Regions from separate parts of the Oceanobacillus timonensis genome, predicted to be linked through region 2. Evidence: a T-box and tRNA genes for the amino acid it is inferred to sense, from the RefSeq annotation. Region 2 holds a T-box; the other regions hold tRNA genes.

The links. A T-box is a leader RNA that pairs with one kind of tRNA and senses whether it is charged. The one in region 2 lies ahead of tyrS (tyrosine--tRNA ligase), so its partner is inferred to be a tRNA-Tyr.
Region 1: it has a tRNA-Tyr gene. The T-box ahead of tyrS (tyrosine--tRNA ligase) is inferred to sense a tRNA for this amino acid. The anticodon was not compared.
Region 3: it has a tRNA-Tyr gene. The T-box ahead of tyrS (tyrosine--tRNA ligase) is inferred to sense a tRNA for this amino acid. The anticodon was not compared.

Annotation. Positions count from the first base shown of each region.
Region 1 is NZ_LT800497.1:4,223,653-4,230,058, forward strand. It holds gene B7E05_RS20740 (hydroxymethylglutaryl-CoA reductase, degradative) at 1-986, opposite strand, end outside; tRNA gene B7E05_RS20745 (tRNA-Lys) at 1,317-1,389, opposite strand; tRNA gene B7E05_RS20750 (tRNA-Gln) at 1,433-1,504, opposite strand; tRNA gene B7E05_RS20755 (tRNA-Tyr) at 1,514-1,598, opposite strand; tRNA gene B7E05_RS20760 (tRNA-Thr) at 1,641-1,716, opposite strand; tRNA gene B7E05_RS20765 (tRNA-Val) at 1,721-1,796, opposite strand; tRNA gene B7E05_RS20770 (tRNA-Glu) at 1,873-1,947, opposite strand; gene fabI (enoyl-ACP reductase FabI) at 2,248-3,024, shown strand; gene B7E05_RS20780 (aldehyde dehydrogenase family protein) at 3,205-4,632, shown strand; gene B7E05_RS20785 (metal ABC transporter solute-binding protein, Zn/Mn family) at 4,880-6,115, shown strand; gene B7E05_RS20790 (class D sortase) at 6,193-6,406, opposite strand, start outside.
Region 2 is NZ_LT800497.1:3,093,432-3,099,837, forward strand. It holds gene B7E05_RS15170 (YitT family protein) at 1-147, opposite strand, end outside; gene B7E05_RS15175 (DegV family protein) at 242-1,099, shown strand; gene tyrS (tyrosine--tRNA ligase) at 1,184-2,461, opposite strand; T-box leader at 2,562-2,794, opposite strand; gene B7E05_RS15185 (transglycosylase domain-containing protein) at 2,927-5,422, shown strand; gene B7E05_RS15190 (GNAT family N-acetyltransferase) at 5,601-6,233, shown strand; gene B7E05_RS15195 (acetoin utilization AcuB family protein) at 6,263-6,406, shown strand, end outside.
Region 3 is NZ_LT800497.1:4,171,078-4,177,483, reverse strand. It holds rRNA gene B7E05_RS20515 (16S ribosomal RNA) at 1-1,189, shown strand, start outside; rRNA gene B7E05_RS20510 (23S ribosomal RNA) at 1,437-4,358, shown strand; rRNA gene rrf (5S ribosomal RNA) at 4,425-4,540, shown strand; tRNA gene B7E05_RS20500 (tRNA-Glu) at 4,670-4,744, shown strand; tRNA gene B7E05_RS20495 (tRNA-Val) at 4,774-4,849, shown strand; tRNA gene B7E05_RS20490 (tRNA-Met) at 4,872-4,948, shown strand; tRNA gene B7E05_RS20485 (tRNA-Asp) at 4,953-5,029, shown strand; tRNA gene B7E05_RS20480 (tRNA-Phe) at 5,052-5,127, shown strand; tRNA gene B7E05_RS20475 (tRNA-Tyr) at 5,143-5,228, shown strand; tRNA gene B7E05_RS20470 (tRNA-Gly) at 5,239-5,312, shown strand; tRNA gene B7E05_RS20465 (tRNA-Ile) at 5,323-5,396, shown strand; gene B7E05_RS20460 (class I SAM-dependent methyltransferase) at 5,811-6,406, shown strand, end outside.

The DNA.
Region 1 (6,406 bases), 1.1 Mb from region 2:
GTTCCTACAGACATTGGAAGTTCGATTTCACCAACCAAGTTACCTTCTTCGTCTTTTGACCATGTCGTCATTGAACCATAATGTCCATTTCTAGCGGCGTAAGCATGCGCTCCGGCCTCTACCGCCCGCCAATCATTGCCTGTTGCTATCACCACAGGGTCAATACCGTTCATAATTCCTTTATTATGCGTTACCGCACGATACGGGTCCGAAGCAGCAAATTCATACGCATGAATCACACCGTCTCTTACCTCTTCTCCAGTAAATGAACCTGTTTTTAACATATGCGGAGGTATCACGCATTTCGCTGTGACAAGGCTGCGATCTGCATAATTCGATAAAATACGCAGGTATACTTTTCCTTTTGTTATTTCTTCTACAATTGGCGCGATAGATTCTACCATTGTATTAATCATATTCGCTCCCATTGCGTCACGGGTATCTACATAGATATGCATAACCAGCATTTTGCTATAGGATGAAGCATCCTCTTCATTGAGTATACGGACATCTAAATCTCTCACACCGCCGCCACGTCTGACGATGCTCGGATAAGCTTCATCGGCAGCTTTCATTAGAAGTTCTTTATGTTGAAGGATTTGTTGCTTTGCTTCTTGAAAATCCGGACAGCCGACAACCTGAATCTGTCCAATCATCAGTCTCTCTTTCGACTCAGTTTGAAACCCGCCAGCCTCTCTGACTATCTTTGCAATATGGCTGGCAGAAGCAACAACAGATGCTTCTTCAATAGCCATCGGCACCACATATTCTTTCCCATTTACTAAAAAATTTAATCCTAATCCAAATGGTAATGGATAGGTACCAATGACATTTTCAATCATATTATCAGCTTTTCCTATTGTAAGTGCATCTGCGTTAGACAAATTTTGCGTTTCTGCTTCTGTTAAAGAAAAGGCTTCACGTAACAATGCTCGCCTTTCTTCTACTGTCATATTATAAAAACCGGGTATCCTTGAAGAGGTCATGCCTAGCTCATCCTTTTTATTTATCATATCTAAAAATATGCTTTTTATTACGAAGTACTAAAAGAAACTATTTTGATTATAACATGAATTCTACCGTTTTTTCATTTTGAAGATACTTATTTCGTTACTAGAACTAAGTACTTGATATTATGGTCAGGTACTGTATTTTTTTAGTTTTATACATTTTCTAACTTGGTGTTCACGAAACCTTATCTATACAAAGAAACGTTACTGCAACGGGAGCGTTTACGGGCAATTCTCCATGATAAAGAAAAAAACGAGATAAGCTTATCCCGTTTTCTGTGTGTTCTGTACTTGTCATTCTTGTAATGAGCCATGAAGGATTCGAACCTTCGACCCTCTGATTAAAAGTCAGATGCTCTGCCAACTGAGCTAATGGCTCCTGTAATATCTCTATCGAGTATAAAAAAGACATAAAAAAAAGGCTGGGCCACCAGGATTCGAACCTGGGGTGCACGGGATCAAAACCCGATGCCTTACCGCTTGGCTATGGCCCAATAAAAACATGGTGGAGGGGGAGAGATTCGAACTCCCGAACCCTGAGGGAGCGGATTTACAGTCCGCCGCGTTTAGCCACTTCGCTACCCCTCCGTAGTATTGTTAACCATATGGTAAATAATATACATAAAAAAATGGTGCCGGCCAGAGGACTTGAACCCCCAACCTACTGATTACAAGTCAGTTGCTCTACCAGTTGAGCTAGGCCGGCATGATGGTGGAGGATGCAGGGCTCGAACCTGCGACCCCCTGCTTGTAAGGCAGGTGCTCTCCCAGCTGAGCTAATCCTCCAGAGCATATTATGTATGCCTGAAAATGTTATAAAATAACATTGCGTGTTTCCTATATGTTTTTCATTGAAATAAGTTGGTGACCCGTACGGGATTCGAACCCGTGTTACCGCCGTGAAAGGGCGGTGTCTTAACCACTTGACCAACGGGCCATGATTGCTGTCTGAGAAGTTTTTGAAAGTATCTCCCGCAAACTGACGAATTTTATTATATCGAGGAACCAACCGTTTGTAAAGAGAAAAATGAAAAAAACTTTATTTTATTTTTCCAAAGATGTTCAAACACGGTCAATGCCTATTTTAATACGATGTTACAGAATCATATTTTGTATAAGATTTCGTTATTTTAACCCGTTTCTTCTATAGAAATAAAGAAAAACAGGTTTTACCTTTATCACCTGGTACTAATCAGTTATAATAGATGCTAAGTAAAATGTGGAATGGAGGAAAAGTATGACAAAGCTTTTAGAAGGTAAAAATATTGTAGTAATGGGCGTCGCAAACGAAAGAAGTATTGCATGGGGCATTACCAAATCACTACATAATGCCGGAGCTAATCTTATTTTTACGAACCGGCAGGAAAGATCCTATAATAAGTTAGTAAAACTTTTAGAGAAACATGAAATCGAACCAAAAGCAATTATCTCTTGCGATGTTGCATCCGATGAAAGTGTTCAGGAAGCGTTTCAGGAGATAAAAGAAAAAATCGGTGTGATTCACGGCTTGGTTCACTCTGTTGCCTTTGCAAAACGTGAGGACCTGCAAGGTGAATTTGTCACTACTTCTCGTGACGGCTTCCTGCTCGCCCAAGAAATCAGTGCTTATTCCTTAGTAACCGTGACAAATGCTGCGAAAGAACTGATGACAGAAGGAGGTTCGGTTGTCACACAAACGTATATCGGAGCAGAACAAGTCGTTCCTGGCTATAACGTTATGGGTGTGGCTAAAGCATCTCTGGAAGCAAGTGTCCGTTATTTGGCTGAAGATGTGGGTAAAGATGGCATTCGCGTGAACGCTGTGTCAGCCGGTCCTATCCGTACACTCTCTGCAAAAGGAGTAGCTAACTTCAATGAAAAAGCACAAGTTGTTGAGGAAAGAGCTCCATTACGCCGTAACATTGATCAAGATGATGTCGGAGATGCAACATTATTCTTCCTGAGTGATTTAGCACGCGGAATTACTGGTGAAGTATTGCATGTGGATGCCGGATTCAATATTATTGGCGGTTAACCATTTAAAAACTGTCTCTTCCTATAAAGAAGGGACAGTTTTTTTATTGGCTAAATCCACGTTCTCTTCTATGTTTAATCATTTTTTATTGTGGGAATAGGTATTAATGGATATTCAAAAAGGGCAATAATGTGTTGTTGAATGTCCTTTTTTGAAAAACATGCAAAGGGGTGGAATAAAATGTATAACTATATACAGCATTATATTAATGGTCAGTGGGTTGACTCCACTGGAGACGAAACAATTGATGTGATTAACCCTGCAACAGAAGAAAAAATTGGTGAGATCAGCTCTGGTACCAAAGCAGATCTTGATAAAGCAGTTCAAGCTGCACGAGATGCTTTTCCGGCGTTTTCACAAACAACCCAAGAAGAGCGCGCTGCATTGTTAGACCGCATTGCAGATGAATATGAAAAACGAAAAGATCAATTTATTGAAGTCATTATGAAAGAACTCGGTTCTCCAATCACTTTTACAACCAATGTGCAGTACCAAATGGGATTAAATCATTTCCGCACAGCTGCAAAACTGGTACGTGATTTTGCGTTTACTGAACAACGGGAAAATTCCTTTGTCCAAAAAGATGCCATTGGTGTTGCTGGTTTGATTACACCATGGAACTTCCCGACTAACCAAGCATCCACAAAATTAGCTAGTGCATTCGCAGCAGGCAGCACAGTGGTATTAAAACCATCTACGGAAACACCTTTTGCGGCTGTTTTACTAGCTGAAGTATTTGAGGCTGCCGGTGTTCCTAAAGGCGTATTCAACCTGGTAAACGGAACAGGCTCTACCATCGGTAATGGCATCAGCTCTCACCCGGATATCGATTTTGTTTCCTTTACTGGTTCCGGCGGTGTTGGTACGAAAATTATGGAAAATGCCGCTCAAGATATTAAAAAGGTTTCCTTAGAACTCGGAGGTAAATCGCCAATTGTCGTATTAGATGATGCAGATGTCGATTATGCCGCCAAAACAGCCATTTCCAATATCGCTGGCAATACAGGGCAAGTATGTACTGCCGGAACACGGGCACTCGTTCCAGAATCTATGCACGATGATTTTATCCAAGCGATTAAAAAACACATTCCCGAATACCCTGTCGGCGATCCAAAAGACGAGTCTACTTTTACAGGGCCACAAGTATCTAAGGATCAGTGGAAAACCGTTCAAGATTATATCCAAAAAGGCATCGACAGTGAAGCCACTCTTGTTACCGGGGGCACCGGTAAACCAGAAGGCTTAGAAACGGGATATTATTCTCAACTGACTGTATTCACAAATGTAAAACCAGAAGATACCATTGCTCAGGAAGAAATTTTCGGACCTGTTCTTTCCGTTATCACGTATAAAGATTTAGATGAAGCAATCGATATTGCCAATGGCACCATTTATGGATTAGCCGGCTATGTTGTCGGCAGTAACCCAGAAGCGCTGACCAAAGCAGCAAGAAGCCTCCGTTCAGGCAGAATTGTAGTCAATAATGAAAAAGCCGACTTCACCGCTCCATTCGGCGGCTTTAACCAATCTGGTATTGGACGTGAATGGGGAGATTACGGAATTGAAGAATTCTTAGAACCAAAAACGATTGTCGGATTGCCTTCTTAAAGAATCAAAATAGAAGAATATAAAAACATGTAAATAAGGCTTTTAAAAACAGCAGCTATCCCAGCTGCTGTTTTTTTGAAAAAATAGCTTGACATCCATTCTAAAAACCTGTACATTTTAAATCGTAACGATTACGAAATCTATCAATTACTACTACTTTGGTTTAATTTTCATGAAGATAACCACAATAAAGGGAAACTTGTTAGAAAGAATTTAAACGCATTATTTAATAACGGAGGTACATATGATGATAAAACGAATGATTATTTTTTCCGGCCTTCTCCTGCTTTTTCTCGCTGGTTGTCAATCTGCGGATGACAGTCAGGATGGAGATCAGGAACAGCTTGAAATTTCAACAACTATTTTTGCTTTAGAAGATTTTATTTCTAAAATTGGCGGTGATTATGTTGATGTGGAAAGTATTTACCCGCCAAATGCAGACGCACATACCTATGAACCAAGCTCCCGTGAGATGGTCGATTTAGCTAAGAAAGATTTATTTATTTATTCAGGGGTCGGTATGGAACCTTTCGCCTCCAAAGCAGAAGATATCCTGGAAAGTGAAGATGTCGAAGTCTCCGCAATCGGTGAGGATATTCCGCTTCGGGGAGAAGCAAATAGCGGCGAAGAAGAGGAAGAACACTATCAGGAAGAAGATGCAGAAGATAATGGAGATATTATCATTGATGGCATTAACGACCATTATCACAGTGGCGATACAGCGAACTTAGAAGCAGAAGCAAACATCGATGAAGACATCGCAGAATGGAATTGGTATTCCCGGACAAAAGGTTCCGAGGAATGGGAACAAAATGAAGATGCAGACAGTTCTTCTTTTGAAACACAAATCAATGATACGTTAGAAGTCAAACTGGAACTAGAAGACGCTGACGGAGAAGTCATTGCCGAATCAGGTATTGTGGAATTACTTATTGATAATCACGATGGCGAAAGCGGTATTGGCGACCCGCATGTGTTTCTGGATCCTGTCAGAAGCGTGCAATTAGCTGAGAATATTACAAACCTTCTGATTGAAGAAATGCCGGAACACGAAGATTACTTCATGGAGAATTTCGAGGAATTACAAGGACAACTAGAAGAAGTAGATCAAGAATTAGCACAAACGATTGAGAATGCAGACCACCCGCAAATGATCGTTTCCCACGCTGCCTATGGTTATTGGGAAGATCGATACGGGTTAGAGCAAATAAGTATTCAGGGTTTATCCTCCACTCAGGAACCTTCCCAATCTGCCTTAGTAGACATTGTTGAAACGGCCGACGAATATGATTTGAATTATGTTGTCTTTGAAAGAAATATCAGCAGCAGAATCAGTGAAATTATTCAAGAAGACATTGGTGCAGACAGTGCCTATCTCAGCAATATGGAAACCATTACCGATGAAGACATCGAAAATGACGAAGATTACTTCAGCCTAATGGAAAAAAATATCGATACGCTGAAAACCGTACTAAACGATTAAAAAACAGCTTTCTTCCATAGACGTATTATGGAAGAAAGCTGTTTTTTATTGTTACACAGATGGACGAAAGTAATCATTTACTCAGAAACTGGATAAGCATAGGCAACAAATCGATCCGGCGCACTACCTACAAAGTGAAATGGATAACAGGTTGTTACGACCAAGACCTCTTCCCCCATTTCCCGGATAACAGAAGTATCATCCTCCGGCACAATTTCCGTTTCTCTAATTTCATACGTATACTCTCCGTACGGCATCTGTACAACAAACGTATCTCCTATCTCCAGTTCA
Region 2 (6,406 bases):
GTTAAAAATACTGGATAACAGCTGAGCTGCCCCTGTAAAACCACTGGCATATACATTGGCACCTATCAGAAAGAAATTTAAAGCAGCTGCATTTAATAAAGCTCCTATTATAACAATGCTTATCCTTTTTGCTTCAACATAAAACACATCACAGCCTCCTTGATTAAATTTTTGACTAACTATTTTATTAAACGTAAACTTAGTATACAATCTTACTCTTAAAGAAATGGATGTGATTATAATGTCCGTCACCATTCTGGCAGACAGTGCATGTGATTTATCCGAACATTATTATAACGAATATCATATTGAAATGATACCATTAACTGTTCACCTGGAATCCAAAGACTATCAAGACAGTATCGATATTACCCCGAAAACGATCTATGATGCCATGCGGGAAGGCGGAGCTCCAAAAACGTCACAAGCATCAGCCAATCAGTTTAAAGAAATCTTCACTTCCTACGCAGAAGCAGGAAAACCTTTGATCTATATTGCATTCTCCTCCGAATTATCAGGAACCTGCCAAGCTGCAAAAATGGTGGAGCAGGAACTTAAAGAAAATAATCCAGAAGCACCGCTGCATATCATTGATTCCAAATGCGCTTCCCTGGGGCTTGGTTTGGTAGTATTAGAAGCCGCTAAAATGGCGCAGAATGATTTTTCCTTTAACGATATTATTGAACAAACTGAAAAAAATGCTGCAAAGATGGAACATATATTTACAGTAGACAATTTGGAATATCTGTATCGTGGAGGCCGCGTCAGTAAAACAGCAGCTTTTGTCGGCGGCTTATTAAACATTAAACCCCTTTTGCATGTGGATGGCGGAAAGCTGATTCCTCTGGAAAAAATCCGAGGTACAAAGAAAGTGCTCAAACGTATGGTTGATGTCATGGACAAGCGCAGCAACGATTTACAAAATCAAACTATTGGTATCAGTCACGGGGATGATTTACCCCGAGCACAGGAACTATCAAAAATGATACAGGACAGATTTGGAGTAAAAGAAGAAAACATTATTATTGAAATGGTCGGCTCCGTCATTGGTGCACATTCCGGTCCCGGAACACTGGCCCTATTTTTTAGTAATGAATAAAACATGGAACTTCATACTCCGATGTATAAAAATAGATTTGACGCTTCCTTTTACGTCAAATCTATTTTTTTGACTGTCTTTTCTTTATTGAAAACGAATTAAGAAGTATTTTTTCTTCCCTCTGCGGATTACCGTGAAAGCATCACCTAACCGGTCCGATTCATCCACCGTATATTCTATATCTTGAACACGTTCTCCATTGATATAGACAGCTCCATTTTTCACATCTTCTCTTGCTTGGCGTTTGGATGAAGAGATAGAAGCATTCACCAGTAAGTCAATCAGTCCGATTGGTTCTTTTACCGTATCATAGTTTGGGACATCTTTAAATGCCTGCTCCACTTCATCTAGCTTTAATTGTTTGATATCCCCGCTGAATAATGCTGCAGAAATTCTCTGCGCCTGTTCTAGAGCAGCTTCATCATGAATACTGCGAGTCATTTCTTCTGCCAGACGGCGTTGTGCAACTCGTTTTTCCGGCTGTGTTTCTACTTCTTTTTCTAACACAGCGATTTCTTCGTCAGAAAGAAAAGTAAAGTATTTGATAAAACGGATAACATCACGGTCATCCGCATTAATCCAAAACTGATAAAATTCATATGGGGATGTTTTTTTAGCATCTAACCAAATAGCATTACCGGCCGTTTTTCCAAATTTGGTTCCATCTGCCGTTGTAATCAATGGTACAGTTAAACCGTAAACTTCCGCTGTTTCCCCTTGATTTTCCCTGGAACGACGAATAAGTTCCATGCCGGCTGTAATATTTCCCCACTGATCACTACCGCCAATCTGTAATGTACAATTCTCTTCTTCATATAATCGTAAAAAGTCTAAAGATTGTAGAATCATGTAGCTGAACTCCGTAAAGGTAATCCCTTGTGCCAGCCTTGCAGCAACTGAATCCTTGGACAACATATAATTGATTCCAAAATGTTTTCCTGCACCACGGAGAAAATCAATGATGGTCATATGCCCCAGCCAGTCATGATTGTTACGGGATACAACCTGATTATCACTGGAGGAATCATCCATATCTACAATTTTGGCGATTTGCTTTTGAATACTTTCTGTAAAGCCAAAAACAACTTCTTCGGTATTTAAACTGCGTTCACTTGAACGCCCGCTTGGGTCGCCAATCATGCCGGTGCCCCCGCCGACTAATGCAATCGGCTTATGGCCTGCCCGTTGAAATCTGCGCAGCATCGTTAAAGGAACCAAATGCCCGATGTGCAAGCTGTCCGCTGTCGGATCAAATCCACAGTATAAGGTTACTTGATTATTTTCGAGATGTTTTTCTAATCCATCCCGATCTGTTACTTGATTCACTAGTCCTCTGTCTTCTAAGTCCTGTAAAATATTCATACTCTTTCCTCCATTAATAGATAGTTTCGTTTTACTGACAATCCCGGCTACTTCTCCGCTTTGAAAGGAGAAAATAAAAAACCCGCCTCCTCTCTGGTAAGAAAGGGACGAGTTGGATTCGCGGTACCACCCTTGTTGCTATCATAATATAGCCACTTAAGGTTTGTTAACGATGTTTTTCACCGTTCTTTTGATGAACAAATGCTATTCCTGCTCATCAAAAGAAAAACTCCAGACTGTAATTCGCATGGGAATATATACTGACTTACACCACCCGTCAGCTCTCTATGATAGGGATTCACCAATGCTACTTCGATCCTTCCATGTTTATAAAAGATAAATGGATATGATAATACTATTCATAGCATAAATGGACTTCTTACGCAAGCTATTTATCATCTCACTACCAAACTATATTTTCTCTATGTTATAATAATTGTTGAATTAGGAGGTCTAATGTCAATTATGAAAGAAAAACTACAACGTTTTTTTAATACTGTTAAAAGTTGGTGGAAAGAAGGTGTTATCCAACAAGTATCAAGAATTACGTATGACGTTGTTTGGAATTTGGTATTATTTGCTATCGTGGTAGGTGTCATCGGCGGCATTTTTGCTGGTGGTATCGGGCTTGGATACTTTGCATCTCTCGTTCATGAGGAGCCTTTAAGAAGTGAAGCCTCGATGGCAGATGATATTTATAATTATTCAGAAACGTCCAGTATTTATTTTGCAGATGAAGTTTATTTAGGGGATATCCGGAGCGATTTATATCGGGAGGAAGTTGGTCTTGAGAATATCTCCTCTACATTAACGGATGCGGTTATTGCGACAGAGGATGAATACTTCCCGGAGCATAATGGCGTTGTGCCCAAAGCCATTTTAAGAGCGACAGCACAGGAATTTCTGAATTCTTCTGTCCAGACCGGAGGAAGTACACTGACACAGCAGCTTATCAAGAATCAGGTCCTGACCGACGAAGTATCCTTTGACCGGAAGGCGAAAGAAATACTGTTAGCAATGCGACTGGAAAATTATTTTACGAAAGATGAAATTATGGAAGCTTATTTAAATATTATCCCTTATGGCAGAAATTCATCCGGTCGTAATATTGCAGGTATACAAACAGCCTCCAAAGGTATTTTTGGTGTGGAAGCTTCTGAATTAACGATTCCACAAGCTGCGTATCTGGCAGGACTCCCGCAAGGTCCATCTTCCTATACACCGTTTACAGCTGCAGGGGAATTAAAATCAGAAGAAGAATTACAGCCTGGTATTAATCGTATGAAAACAGTGTTGAATCGCATGCATGATATGGAATTTATCACAGATGAAGAACTGGAGGAAGCTGCTAATTATGATATTGCCAGTGACTTTATTGATGCAGTCCCTTCTTCTACAGACGAATATCCTTATGTCACGTATGAAGTACAAAAACGCACAAAAGACATCATTCAAGAGATATTAATGGAAGAAGATGACGTTACCGAAGAAGATTTGGAAGAAGATGACGATTTGCGCGCAGAATATATAGAGCGTACAGAGAAAGAATTGCGTGACGGCGGTTATCAAATTCATACAACAATTAACAAAGATATCTATGACGCCATGCAAGAAGCTGCAGAAAATTACTCTGACTATGGTTATTCCAGAACCTTTACAGCAACCAACAGCGAAGGGGAAGAATATGAAGTAACGCAGGAAATTCAGACAGGTGCTATTATGGTCGAGAATAATACCGGAAAAATTATTTCTTTTATCGGCGGACGCGGATTTGATGAAGACCATCAGGTGAATTTCGCTACAGATACAAAACGTTCTATCGGCAGTACAATTAAACCATTACTGGACTATGCTCCAGCAATGGAAGAAGGTATTATCCAGCCGGGAACTCCTATTGCGGACTATCCGCGTTCATTTGCCGGAGGGTCGTTTTCTCCAGGAAACTATGGAGGCGGTAATTATGGGCTTGTTTCTGCCCGCACTGCACTTACCAATTCATACAATATTCCGGCAGCAGCCATATATATGGAAATGATTGATGATGACCCTGCTTCCTATTTAGAGAAGATGGGCGTCACTTCTTTAACAGAAAGCGACCATTCCATTCCATCGCTGTCTATCGGTGCAATGGATCACGGGATATCTGTAGAAGAAAATGTGAATGCTTTTTCTACATTCGGCAATGATGGCAAATTTGCAGATGCTTATATGATTGATAAAATTACGAACGCTGAAGGGGATGTTATTTACGAACATGAAACAGACCCTGTCGAAGTATTTTCTCCGCAGACCTCGTACTTAACAGTAGATATGATGCGGGATGTTATTGATAACGGAACAGCTGGTTATGTGAATTCACAGCTCCAAAATACAAATGTTGACTGGGCAGGAAAGACAGGAACATCCCAAGATTATCATGATGCTTGGTTTGTTGCGTCCAATCCGAATATTACATTTGGTACTTGGATTGGGTATGAAACCCCTGCATCCATTAACCACCCTTATCATCTTTCCTACAGTGAGCGGAATATGAAATTGTGGGCAGAGGTTATTAATGCATCTGCAGAGGTGGATCCGGCCTTAGTTACTCCAGAAAAACCGTTTGAACGTCCGGACGGCATTGTAGAGGAAAGTTATTGCGCTGTTTCAGGCATGGAGCCATCTGATTTATGTGAGGATGTAGGACTTGTTAAAACGGATTTATTTGATTCGGAACATGTACCGACCGAAGAAGATAATAGTTTAACAAGAGGCAGCAGACGCGTTTTAGAATCTGACGATGATGGAAATTCATTCAGCAGAAACAACGGAATTATGTTTAATCCGGATTGGCTGAGAGAAGAAGGATACGACGACATGGATGACTTTTCCATGCTCTATCCAAGAACAGAACGAGATAAATGGCTGCAAATTGGAATTCCGGCCAGTATGTCATCCAGTTCAGATGACGACGACGATTAATTAAATCACGCAGTTTCATAAAACTTCACGCTATAGGGGTATATTGCTTATAGCGTGAAGTTTTTTATTATCTACCATAAGCTTTTTTACAATTCTCAAAAAAACACTAAAAAAATGCAGCTATTTTCTGTATAATAGACGGTAAGCATATGTTGTATCTCATAAAGGTGGTGGATGAATGAAACATACAAAGGAATTTGATTCAATCCTTTTGGAAACAGCGGCAGGTGCACTGACTGTCGAAGGTCCTGTTTCACGCTCCCAATTAGAACAATATCATTTTCACAACGAACTGACTGCATTCAGGCCTGCAGACAAACAATTTGAAGCACTCTTAGAGATTGCTGATTTAAAAGAAGCAAGAATTATTATTGCCCGTACAACAGATACCATTATCGGCTATGTTACTTACTTGCATCCTGATCCATTAGAAAGATGGTCCAAATATAACATGGAGGATTTAATTGAATTAGGCGCGATTGAAATTATTCGGAAGTATCGGGGCAGCGGAGTTGGTTCTGCATTACTGCGGCAATCGATGAAAGACCCTTATATGGAAAACTATATTGTCATTTCCACAGAATATTATTGGCATTGGGATTTGGATTATAGTCAATTAAGTATTTGGGATTATCGTAAAGTGATGGAAAAAATGATGGCAGCAGGCGGCCTTCTTCCAGCTCCAACAGATGAGCCTGAGATCAACTCTCATCCGGCTAACTGTTTAATGGTGCGAATCGGAAGTAACGTGCCGCAAAAATCCATCGAGTTATTTGATAAATTACGTTTTTTAGGCCCAAATCATTATTAACAGAGATATAACTAAAGGGGGATTCTATTATGTTAGTCGAAGAATTAATGAACAGAAATATGATAACGCTTCCACCAACTGCAACAATTAATGAAGCGTTACAACTATTGGAAAAACATAAAATCAGGCATATTACGATTGTTGATAAAGACATGTACGTTCTTGGTATTGTT
Region 3 (6,406 bases), 1.1 Mb from region 2:
GTAGGGAATCTTCCGCAATGGACGAAAGTCTGACGGAGCAACGCCGCGTGAGTGATGAAGGTTTTCGGATCGTAAAACTCTGTTGTCGGGGAAGAACAAGTACGATAGTAACTGATCGTACCTTGACGGTACCCGACCAGAAAGCCACGGCTAACTACGTGCCAGCAGCCGCGGTAATACGTAGGTGGCAAGCGTTGTCCGGAATTATTGGGCGTAAAGCGCTCGCAGGCGGTTTTTTAAGTCTGATGTGAAATCTTGCAGCTCAACTGCAAACGTGCATTGGAAACTGGAGGACTTGAGTGCAGAAGAGGAGAGTGGAATTCCACGTGTAGCGGTGAAATGCGTAGAGATGTGGAGGAACACCAGTGGCGAAGGCGACTCTCTGGTCTGTAACTGACGCTGAGGAGCGAAAGCGTGGGGAGCGAACAGGATTAGATACCCTGGTAGTCCACGCCGTAAACGATGAGTGCTAGGTGTTAGGGGGTTTCCGCCCCTTAGTGCTGAAGTTAACGCATTAAGCACTCCGCCTGGGGAGTACGGCCGCAAGGCTGAAACTCAAAAGAATTGACGGGGACCCGCACAAGCGGTGGAGCATGTGGTTTAATTCGAAGCAACGCGAAGAACCTTACCAGGTCTTGACATCCTTTGACCGCTCTAGAGATAGAGTTTTCCCTTCGGGGACAAAGTGACAGGTGGTGCATGGTTGTCGTCAGCTCGTGTCGTGAGATGTTGGGTTAAGTCCCGCAACGAGCGCAACCCTTAATCTTAGTTGCCAGCATTTAGTTGGGCACTCTAAGGTGACTGCCGGTGACAAACCGGAGGAAGGTGGGGATGACGTCAAATCATCATGCCCCTTATGACCTGGGCTACACACGTGCTACAATGGACGGAACAAAGGGAAGCGAAGCGGTGACGTTTTAGCAAATCCCAGAAAACCGTTCTCAGTTCGGATTGCAGGCTGCAACTCGCCTGCATGAAGCCGGAATCGCTAGTAATCGCGGATCAGCATGCCGCGGTGAATACGTTCCCGGGTCTTGTACACACCGCCCGTCACACCACGAGAGTTCGTAACACCCGAAGTCGGTGGGGTAACCTTTTTAGGAGCCAGCCGCCGAAGGTGGGACGAATGATTGGGGTGAAGTCGTAACAAGGTAGCCGTATCGGAAGGTGCGGCTGGATCACCTCCTTTCTAAGGATTAAAAAGGAACGTCGATTAAGTTCGCCACATCCTGTGGCAACATCGACATGACCCACATCGTGTGGGCCCTCGTACTTGGTTGTTTGGTTCAGTTTTGAGAGAGCAATTCTCTCGTTTGTACCTTGAAAACTAAATAAGAGTAACAACGACATCAAACTTTAGAAATAAGGCAAAAAGCTATGGATATAGCAACACAAATGATTACTTTCAGTAATCAGCCATCTTATTCAAAAACTTTAGTTAAGTGAATAAGGGCGCACGGTGGATGCCTTGGCACTAGGAGCCGATGAAGGACGGGACTAACACCGATATGCCTCGGGGAGTTGTAAGTAAATGTTATTATCCGAGGATTTCCGAATGGGGGAACCCACTGTTCGTAATGGAACAGGACATCTATCTGAATACATAGGGTAGGTGAGGCATACCCGGGGAACTGAAACATCTCAGTACCTGGAGGAATAGAAAGAAACATCGATTTCCTGAGTAGCGGCGAGCGAAACGGAAAGAGCCCAAACCAAGGAGCTTGCTTCTTGGGGTTGTAGGACATTCCATTGGAGTTACAAAGAAATGCTTTAGATGAATCGACCTGGAAAGGTCAGCCAAAGAAGGTAACAGCCCTGTAATCGAAAAAGCGTTTCCTCCGGAGTGTATCCTGAGTACGGCGGAACACGTGGAATTCCGTCGGAATCCGGGAGGACCATCTCCCAAGGCTAAATACTCCCTAGTGACCGATAGTGAACCAGTACCGTGAGGGAAAGGTGAAAAGCACCCCGGGAGGGGAGTGAAATAGAACCTGAAACCGTGTGCCTACAAGTAGTCGAAGCCCGTTTATGGGTGACGGCGTACCTTTTGTAGAATGGACCGGCGAGTTACGATCGTATGCAAGGTTAAGTGGAAGACACGGAGCCGCAGCGAAAGCGAGTCTGAATAGGGCGAGTGAGTATACGGTCGTAGACCCGAAACTGTGTGATCTACCCATGTCCAGGGTGAAGGTCAGGTAACACTGACTGGAGGCCCGAACCCACGTATGTTGAAAAATGCGGGGATGAGGTGTGGGTAGCGGTGAAATTCCAATCGAACACAGAGATAGCTGGTTCTCTCCGAAATAGCTTTAGGGCTAGCCTCAAGCAATAGAGTACTGGAGGTAGAGCACTGATTGGACTAGGGGCCCCTACCGGGTTACCGAATTCAGTCAAACTCCGAATGCCAGTTACTTCCGCTTGGGAGTCAGACTATGGGTGATAAGGTTCATAGTCGAAAGGGAAACAGCCCAGACCGCCAGCTAAGGTCCCTAAGTATACGTTAAGTGGAAAAGGATGTGGCGTTGCACAGACAACCAGGATGTTGGCTTAGAAGCAGCCATCATTGAAAGAGTGCGTAATAGCTCACTGGTCGAGTGACGCTGCGCCGAAAATGTACCGGGGCTAAACGTATCACCGAAGCTGCGGATTGTTCTTACGAACAATGGTAGGAGAGCGTTCAAAGGGCAGAGAAGTCAGACCGTGAGGACTGGTGGAGCGCTTTGAAGTGAGAATGCCGGTATGAGTAGCGAAAAAAGAGTGAGAATCTCTTTCACCGAAAGCCTAAGGTTTCCTGAGGAAGGCTCGTCCTCTCAGGGTTAGTCGGGACCTAAGCCGAGGCCGACAGGCGTAGGCGATGGATAACAGGTTGATATTCCTGTACCACCTCATGATTGTTTGAGCAATGGGGGGACGCAGGAGGATAAGGAGTGCGCACCGATGGATGTGCGTCCAAGCATGCGAGGAAGTCAGATAGGCAAATCCGTCTGACATATTTCTGAGCTGTGACGGGGAGGGAAATGAAGTACCGAAGTTCCGGATTTCACACTGCCAAGAAAAGCCTCTAGTTAGATCATAGGTGCCCGTACCGCAAACCGACACAGGTAGGCGAGGAGAGAATCCTAAGGTGAGCGGGAGAACTCTCGTTAAGGAACTCGGCAAAATGACCCCGTAACTTCGGGAGAAGGGGTGCTCAGGCTGAGTCTGAGCCGCAGTGAATAGGCCCAAGCGACTGTTTAGCAAAAACACAGGTCTCTGCGAAGCCGAAAGGCGAAGTATAGGGGCTGACACCTGCCCGGTGCTGGAAGGTTAAGAGGAAGAGTTAGCTTTCGGGCGAAGCTCTGAATCGAAGCCCCAGTAAACGGCGGCCGTAACTATAACGGTCCTAAGGTAGCGAAATTCCTTGTCGGGTAAGTTCCGACCCGCACGAAAGGTGCAACGACTTGGGCACTGTCTCAACGAGAGACCCGGTGAAATTATACTATGCGTGAAGATGCGCATTACCCGCGACAGGACGGAAAGACCCCGTGGAGCTTTACTGTAGCCTGATATGGAATGTTTGTGCAGTTTGTACAGGATAGGTGGGAGCCTTTGAAACGTGAGCGCTAGCTTACGTGGAGGCATCCGTGGGATACCACCCTAACTGTATGACCATTCTAACCCAGGACCGTGATCCGGTTCGGAGACAGTGTCAGGCGGGCAGTTTGACTGGGGCGGTCGCCTCCTAAAAGGTAACGGAGGCGCCCAAAGGTTCCCTCAGAATGGTTGGAAATCATTCGAAGAGTGTAAAGGCAGAAGGGAGCTTGACTGCGAGACCTACAAGTCGAGCAGGGACGAAAGTCGGGCTTAGTGATCCGGTGGTTCCGCATGGAAGGGCCATCGCTCAACGGATAAAAGCTACCCCGGGGATAACAGGCTTATCTCCCCCAAGAGTTCACATCGACGGGGAGGTTTGGCACCTCGATGTCGGCTCATCGCATCCTGGGGCTGTAGTCGGTCCCAAGGGTTGGGCTGTTCGCCCATTAAAGCGGTACGCGAGCTGGGTTCAGAACGTCGTGAGACAGTTCGGTCCCTATCCGTCGTGGGCGTCGGAAGTTTGAGAGGAGCTGTCCTTAGTACGAGAGGACCGGGATGGACACACCGCTGGTGTACCAGTTGTTCCGCCAGGAGCATAGCTGGGTAGCTACGTGTGGTAAGGATAAGTGCTGAAAGCATCTAAGCATGAAGCCCCCCTCAAGATGAAACTTCCCATCACTTCAAGTGAGTAAAATCCCTCAAAGACGATGAGGTTGATAGGTCCGAGGTGGAAGCGTGGTGACACGTGCAGCTGACGGATACTAATCGATTGAGGACTTATCTAAGTTTTTGTTTGTCACGTTACTCTTATTTAGTTTTCAGGGTGCAAATCCTAAACAAGCTAAAAATAGTCTGGTAGCGATAGCGAAGAGGTCACACCTGTTCTCATGCCGAACACAGAAGTTAAGTTCTTCAGCGCCGATGGTAGTTGGGGGCTTCCCCCTGCGAGAGTAGGACGTTGCCAGGCAATCGATTATTTCACAGTACCTTCACGGTAGAACATCGGTTAATCCCCGATTGCTCGTAGATTTAAGCTCAACTTTTAAAATCTGCCTGTGAAATTATTTATTTGTCTAATATTTGGAAAAAATTAACTGGCCCGTTGGTCAAGTGGTTAAGACACCGCCCTTTCACGGCGGTAACACGGGTTCGAATCCCGTACGGGTCACCATTTTATTTTTATTGACGCATTTGTACTTTGGAGGATTAGCTCAGCTGGGAGAGCACCTGCCTTACAAGCAGGGGGTCGCAGGTTCGAGCCCTGCATCCTCCACCATATAAGATTTATATATTTATATCGCGGGGTGGAGCAGTCTGGCAGCTCGTTGGGCTCATAACCCAGAGGTCGCAGGTTCAAATCCTGCCCCCGCAACCAAACTGGTCCGGTAGTTCAGCTGGTTAGAATGCCTGCCTGTCACGCAGGAGGTCGCGGGTTCGAGTCCCGTCCGGACCGCCATTAAAAATTTAAAACTGCTTATGGCTTGGTAGCTCAGTCGGTAGAGCAGAGGACTGAAAATCCTTGTGTCGGCGGTTCGATTCCGTCCCGAGCCACCATCTTTTCAAAAAAGCGGAGGGATAGCGAAGTTGGCCAAACGCGGCGGACTGTAAATCCGCTCCCATCGGGTTCGTAGGTTCGAGTCCTACTCCCTCCACCATCTTAAATATGCGGGTGTAGTTTAGTGGTAAAACCTCAGCCTTCCAAGCTGATGATGAGGGTTCGATTCCCTTCACCCGCTCCATTATCAAAATGGGCCTGTAGCTCAGCTGGTTAGAGCGCACGCCTGATAAGCGTGAGGTCGGTGGTTCGAGTCCACTCAGGCCCATTACTTATACATATATTTATGGTGCAAATCTCATACATTTGTATGTTAATGTAACGATTATCATTACGTTCTTGAATTAGAACAATAATGCAACTGCCTTCTAAGACCTGGGCAAAGTTCTGAACTCTAAATGAGTTCTTTTTTTGATTGTATTATAATTGGTTGTATAATATTTGACGTTGGTGAAAGAAATCCCTGTCTCCTTAGAAAAGGAGACAGGGATGGAAATTCGCTAACGTCTTTTTTATTTTTTTATATAGAAAACAAGTGCGTTTCCCTATAGAATATGAAGTAAATAGATATTTTTTGGTGAAAAAGACGAAATATTAAAATAATAATATTTCATGGGAGGTATCCAAGGTTTCATGAAGTAAAAAACATTCAAATAAATAGGAAATTGAGGGATAAAATAATATGAATCAAAAATCATTAATTAAAAAATTTGATAAGCAAGCTGAAAAATATGATAAACGGCGCAAAAATGATCCATTGTATCGATTTCGCAAGCGAATTTTTCAAGAAACAGCGGGGAACGTTCTGGAAGTTGCTATTGGTTCAGGTCTTAACTTTCCTTTTTATCGTAGAGATATCGAACTGACAGGAGTGGATTTTAGCTCCGAAATGTTGAAAAGAGCAGCGTATGCGGCAAAAGATTATCCTTTTCAAACGACACTTATCCAAAATGATGTTGAAAGACTTGATTTAAATGAAAACAGCTTTGATACAATCATATCGTCTACTAGTTTTTGTGCCTACCAAGAACCAGTGGGGGTCCTGAATAAGTTTCAAAAGTGGTGTAAGCCGGATGGGAAAATACTGATGCTGGAACATGGCATTAGCGAAAATAAACTCCTGGCAGGAATGCAAAAAATGGTAGATCCATTGGCTTTAAAGGCTGTAGGCTGTCATCAAAATAGAAATATATCTGCTATTATAGAAAAGTCTGATGTAAATCTGATTAGAGAAGAACGTTACTTGGCGGGTTCCTTATATTTGATATGGGCTAAGCC